DNA from 2 places in the Lactococcus taiwanensis genome. Region 2 is predicted to be linked to the other one. Evidence: predicted binding sites of a transcription regulator. Region 2 holds the regulator's gene; the other holds the start of a gene.
The links. The regulator Rex, encoded in region 2, represses fermentation and respiration genes when NADH is low (regulators of the CRP and FNR family bind a similar motif). The targets are predictions, from matches to a motif close to TTGTGAANTANTTCACAA.

Region 1 (3,429 bases), 820 kb from region 2:
CTGATGCAGCCATTAGTGATAATCATTATGATCCGGCCCTTTATGCATTTCTTATCAGAAGTCTAGAGCTCTTAGATCAAGGTTTTGATATGGAAGTTATTACTAATATATTTGAGCTACAAATCCTTAATCGATTTGGAGTTTCTTTAAATTTTGCAGAATGTGCTTTTTGTCATACTACTAGAGGACCATTTGATTTTTCTTATAAATTTAGTGGCTGTCTTTGCTCCCGGCATTTTGATGAAGATTTACGGCGGAGCCATCTTGACCCGAATGTGATTTATTTGGTCAATCTTTTTCAAGAAATATCTTTAGATGAACTCAAAAAAATCTCGATAAAAGCAGATATGAAATTAAAAATTCGGCAATTTATTGATGGGATCTATGATGAATATGTGGGTATTCATCTCAAGGCGAAGAAATTTTTGGACTCCATGCAGCCAGGTTCGTGGGCGGATATTATGAAATGAGCCTGTGGATAAGATCAAAAATCTTTTCCTAATAAAATTATCCACAGGGAAAACTTTTCAAGGGGATGAGCTTTATCGAAATTTACTATAAAAAAACACTGACAGCTCTGTCAGTGTTTTTTAATTTTATTAAACGTGGATTGGTAAGCCATCAGCCAATTCAGCTGTATCCATAATCGCTTCACCAAGTGTTGGGTGAGGTTGGATGGTCAATGAGATATCTTTAGAAGTCAATCCATTTTCAATCGCTAGTGACAAACCAGAAATCAAGTCAGATGCACCAGGACCAACAATTTGCGCTCCAATGATGGCTCCTTCCTTAGTTTCGGTAATCAACCGTAAGAAACCAGTAGTATCATTCATTGAAATGGCACGACCATTTGCAGCAAATGGGAACTTAGAAATCTTAACATCTTTGCGATCTTTCACTGTTTCAGGCGTTTCACCGACAGTTGCCAATTCAGTAGTCGTATAGGCTACAGCTGGTAAAGCCACGTGTAAATCGACATCATCTTCAGCGCCAGCAATTGCAGCTGCAGCAACTTTAGCTTGGAAAGAAGCTTTATGAGCAAGCATTGGACCAGGCACCACATCACCAATTGCATAAATGTGGGGCACGTTTGTTGCATAAGATTCATTAACCTCAATCAACCCGCGGTCAGTCAACTTAACATCAGTATTGTTCAAACCGATTAAATCAGTATTTGGGCGACGGCCAATAGAGACGAGTAAGTAATCACCAGTCACTGTTTGTTCTTTTCCGTCCACTTCAAACGTCAAAGTCACATCTTTATCAGTTTGAGTAGCAGATTTAGCCATTGCTGAAGTAAAGATTTCAGAACCAGCAGATTTCACGCGATTAGCAATGATATCAGACATTTCTTTATCAAACCCATTTAAGATGTGATCCAATCCTTCAACGATTGTAATCTTAGAACCGAGCATCCGGTAAGCTCCACCAAGCTCAGATCCAATAACTCCTCCCCCAACAATAATCAAATGTTTAGGAACTTCTGGAAGTGACAAAGCACCAGTGGAGTCAATAATACGACCACCAAATGGGAAAGAAGGGATTTCGATAGGACGTGAACCAGTAGAGATAATCACATCATTAAATTGTAAAAGTTGGAAACCATCTTCTTGTTCAACATTAATTGTATTATTGTCAACAAATTCTGCCGTTCCTTTAATCACGTCAACTTTGTGCTTTTTAAGTAGCATTTTAACGCCACCTGTCAACTGGTTGACAACTTTATCTTGTTTCCATTTTTGAGCAGAAGCCCAATCAAGCTCTACTTTACTCATTGAAAGGCCGAAAGGATTTTTCTTTTCCGCAGCCTCCAAAGATTCTTGATAATGGTGACCAATATTAATCAATGCTTTTGAGGGAATGCAACCAATATTTAAACAAACCCCACCGACATTATCTTTTTCGATAATTGTAACTTTTTTACCAAGTTCAGCCGCACGAATGGCAGCAACATAACCACCAGGGCCAGAACCAATAACAACCAAATCAACTTCTGTTGCTTGTGCACCAACAACCATAATATATCCTCTTTCTTGTAAACATTAGTGTCAAATTGATTGACAATATTGTAAACTAGCTGACAAAACTTGTCAGCTGATGGAAAATGACGTTTTCGTTATTTTCCTATTAAATCTCCATCAACATAAACTCAGGATCAGCCAAAAGTGATTTCAAGTAGTTAAGAGAACTTTGTCCTAACATGCCATCAATCAAACGGTGGTCATAAGTTAGTGACAATTTCATATTTTGACCTACGACAATTTCACCTTCTCCATTGACAATTGGTTCTTTAACAATTGAGCCGAGTCCCAAAATCATGACATCAGAACCATTAATAATAGGTGTAAACCATGAGCCACGCGCAGAGCCAATATTTGAAATTGTTATAGTTGAAGCTTGCATTTGCTGTGGTTTCAATGTGCCTTCACGTGTAGCAGTAGCTAACTCAGCGATTTCTTTGGCAATTTCAAGAATTGATTTATTTTCAGCTTCATGAATAACCGGCACATACAAACCGGTCGGTGCATTGACTGCAATCCCTACATTAACGTGTTCGTGATAAACAATTTCTTGTTTTTCATAATCCACAGAAGCATTGATATCTGGGAATTTATGAGCAGTAGTGGCCAAAGCTTTAGCAACATAAGCAAGATAAGTTAATTTGATATCTTGTTTAGCGGCAATTTCTTTAAACATTGCACGATGTTTGACCAACTTAGAAACTTCAACTTGATCAAAGTTTGTTACTGGTGGAATGTGTGTATGTTGAGCAGTCATGACTTTAGAAACAACTTTACGAGTTGGATTCATTGCTTCACGTCGATCACCAGCCCCTGCTTTAACGCTTGGCGCTTTTTCAGCAACAGGAGCTGCTGGTTTATCAGCCTTAGGTGCTGGAGCAGCTTCTGATGCTGTATTTGCTGCAGGAGCAACATTGCCAGATTCAAAGGCTTTAACATCAGCTAAAGTGGTATGACCATGACGACCCGTTGCAGGAACTTGTGTTAAATCAATCCCTGCTTTACGAGCGTAGTGACGGACAGAAGGCATCGCAAGGATGTGTCCAGTAGAAGTCGTTTTTGTCATTGACGAATCAGCAGGAGTGGGTTGAGGAGCTTCAGCTGTTTGTGGTTGAGCTGGAGTAGGAGTAGGATTAGTTGTTGTACTCTCACCACTTCCATTGTATTCAATCAAAGGAGCCCCAACTTCTACAGTTGTTCCAGCTTCAACGAAAAGTTTAGTGACTTTTCCAGAATATGGAGAAAGAATTTCTTGCATGAGTTTATCATTTTGAACCTCTGCAACAGGATCATCTTCTTTAATTTCGTCTCCAACTTTAACTAACCAGTTGGCGATATCTCCTTCATGCATTCCTTCACCAATATCAGGCATCGTGAAGATTTGAGCTTCTCCAGAAGGCGCATCAGT
Region 2 (3,429 bases):
ATAAATTTCTAAACTATTTTGAGGGTTAAAGTAACCTAATATTGATGTTGAAGTACTTTAACCTTATGCTATTGTTGGTTGAAAATTTTAAGAAGGAGAGCGTGTTAGATGCAAAAAAAAAGACTGTGGGGGAGTGCTTTATTACTCATAGCATTCGTTTTAACAAGTAAACATGTCTCAGCAAGTGAGAAAGAAGTAGTCTATCGTTTGTACAATCCTAATAGTGGGGAGCATTTTTATACAACTAGTTTTTATGAACAAAACACTCTGAAAAATGTAGGTTGGCGCGACGAAGGAGTTGGTTGGCAAGCTGCAACAAAGGGAACACCTGTCTACCGAGTATATAATCCCAATGTTAAGGGAGGGAATCATTACTATACTATGAGTAATTATGAGGCTAAGAGTTTAATCAAAGCTGGTTGGCGATGGGATAACAATGCCAAACCTGTTTTCTATTCGGGGGGGAGCGTCAACTTATATGTTGCTTATAATCCGAATGCACAGTCAGGTAGTCACAACTATACCACAAATGTTTATGAACAAAATAACCTCCTTAAAAATGGTTGGAAATATGGTGCAATTGCTTGGAAAACGATGCCTTCTGATCCGCTTCCTACACTACCGCAAGGCTGGTCTATTGATCGCGCAATAAATACCAATAATTACTCCACACAAAGTTATGCATATAAACAATGCACATGGTGGGTCTATAATCGTGCCAAGGAATTTGGTATTAACTATGGATTATATATGGGCAATGGAAAAGACTGGCAGAACCAACCGGGTTACACGGTAACTAGCACACCACAACTTCATAGTGCAGTAAGTTTTAAAGCGGGGCAGCTGGGGGCAGATGCTAGTTATGGACATGTAGCTTTTGTGGAACAGATACATTCTGATGGGTCTATCCTCATCTCTCAGTCTGGAACAGGTTATAAAACATTATATGACTACCAAGTCCTAAGTAAAAAAGAAGCTGGACAATTAAAATATATTATTGGAAAATGATTTGTTCAGATTTTGACAAATAAGGTATTCTTTTTCTTTCTAATGTAAAAAATTGATAGTGAACAATTAAAATAAATTTGACTTTATCAATTTTTAATGTTAACTTCAAAGGGTATTATTAGGAGAATTATATTATGAAAAAAAAGATACTTTTGTCGGTAACATTTCTGGGTATAATTACACTTAGTGCTTGCTCAAGTACAAAAAATAGTGATGAAAAAACTCAAAAACATTCTGTAACCAGTTCATCAACTCAAAAATCTCTTTCTCGTTCAAAAAGCACATCAAGTTCTAGAAATAATGCTACGGCAGGTAGTCAAACTGAGAAGAGCAGTACAGGAAATATCTCCAAAAGTAGTACTTTTCCTTTATCAGGATATAGCTCTGAACAAATTGAATACGCACGAGTGACGGAAACATTGCTAAATTATTATAAGATCCAGCATCGACCAGTTTCTATTGAAGTCACTAAAAACGGCACCAACCACCCCGTTTTTCCTTTTTCAGGTTCTGTAGTTGTACCTCGTGATACGGTAACATTATCCTTTAGTTATGATCATACGATGGCTGGAACTAGTACTGTAACCTATAGTTCAAATCATAATGGTACGATTAATTTTTATAAAGATCCCAATCATTACCAGGACGTGAGGTACCTTCAAGATCCGGTTTGGGTTAAACAAGAGTCACAAAAATTATTGGATAGTACGCAATTGATTGAAATTCCTACCTCATTTGATAAGCAAGCTTCCCAAATTATATCTGAGATAGTGATTAAATAATAAGGTAAGCTATAAAATAGCATCAAAAAAAAACAGCTAGATTTAGCTGTTTTCTTATTCATTTTTTTCATTATTTCCCATAAAGAAAAGGAGGGTTTGGAGCTCTTTAGTTAAATCGATAGATTGAACAACAACGTCTGATGGAACGTGAAGACGAATTGGTGCAAAGTTTAAGATTCCTTTGATTCCTGCTTTGATTAAGTCATCGACAACTTCTTGAGCATTTTCTTTTCGAACGGAGAGAATGGCAGTTTTTATTTCAGATTTTTTGACATTTTTTTCTAGATCAGAAATATTATAAATGGGAATTCCATCGTCGGTTTGTGTTCCGACTAAAGGATTCCCAGCAATATCGTAAGCTTGAGTGATTCTCATTTTATTCCGTTCTTGGAAGTGGTAGTGGAGAAGGGCTCGACCAAGGTTACCGACACCAATTAAAGCAATGGGCGTTTCCTGATCTTGTCCGAGTAGTTCGCCGAAAAAATCGCGTAGAGTTTGAGTTTCATAGCCGTAACCCCGACGGCCCAGTTCCCCAAAAAGAGAAAAATCACGTCGAATTGTTGCAGCATCGACGCCGATTTTTTCGGAAATCAGTTGTGAATTAGTACGAGAAATATTTTCGTCAACTAAGCTTTTGAAGAGACGGTAGTATTGGGGCAAACGCTTTGCAGTTGCTTTGGGTAAGTTCTTACTTACTTTATTTTCGTTCATGTTGATACCTCGAATTTATAATTACTTTATTTATTTTATAATATGTTTTGTGATTATTTTACCAAAAGTTTGTGAAAAACTCAACTAAATTGTTTTTTTCAATTTTTTTCAGAAGTTTAGATGTAAAACTAAATATAATTTTAAAGAAATCTCATAAAACGCTTTCTTTAATTTGTCTTTCATGTTAGAATAGAAATATGAAAAAAAGATGAGGAGAAAATTATGATTAAAGTTTATCTCAGTGGTTCCTGTTCGTCCTGCAGAAAAGCTAGAAAATGGCTTCGAAAACGTCAACTAGAATTTATGGAAATAAATTTGTCTTCTACAGTTATGAGTAAAGAAGACTTGATCAAAATCTTATCTTTAACAGAGAATGGCTTGGAAGATATTATTGCTGTACGCGGAAAAACCTATCTAAATTTGGAACAAGAGTTTGAAAGTTTGAGCTTAGAAGAAGCTATCCGATTAATACAGAAAAATCCTCGCCTTTTGAAACGTCCACTTATCTTTGATGATAATCGTTTGTTAGTGGGTTTCAATGAGGAAGGGATTCGTGCCTTTGTACCAACGGAAGTTCGTAAGGTGGAGTTGAAACAACGTTTAATTTTAGCATAATTTTTAAAGAAAAGTGTTCAACTCGCTCAGTGAACACTTTTCTCTTTTCTTAAAAACTACAAAAAGACTTTGTTAAATGTTATAATCAGTTCATATGCTTTCTTTGGAGCAGTTATAATATACCTGCTTTGAAGAAACTTCGATCAGTTATAAAAAGGAAGATACAAACAATGATACTATTGCAAGGAAATGGAATTGCACGGACTTTCGGCGGTGACACCTTATTTGAAAATATCAATTTTAGCCTCCAGGATCACTCCAGAATTGCTTTAGTTGGGCGAAATGGAGCTGGTAAGTCAACTTTACTTAAAAT

Region 1: lpdA (dihydrolipoyl dehydrogenase) is a predicted target of Rex. The motif match lies at 2,067-2,084, and genes of this name have one in related genera.

Annotation. Positions count from the first base shown of each region.
Region 1 covers NZ_CP070872.1:239,482-242,910, forward strand. Annotated here, with positions in the region: gene recO (DNA repair protein RecO) at 1-470, shown strand, start outside; gene lpdA (dihydrolipoyl dehydrogenase) at 600-2,018, opposite strand; gene JW886_RS01240 (2-oxo acid dehydrogenase subunit E2) at 2,128-3,429, opposite strand, start outside.
Region 2 covers NZ_CP070872.1:1,062,259-1,065,687, forward strand. Annotated here, with positions in the region: gene JW886_RS05270 (CHAP domain-containing protein) at 109-1,008, shown strand; gene JW886_RS09860 (hypothetical protein) at 1,143-1,790, shown strand; gene JW886_RS05280 (redox-sensing transcriptional repressor Rex) at 1,845-2,501, opposite strand; gene JW886_RS05285 (Spx/MgsR family RNA polymerase-binding regulatory protein) at 2,724-3,116, shown strand; gene JW886_RS05290 (ABC-F family ATP-binding cassette domain-containing protein) at 3,287-3,429, shown strand, end outside.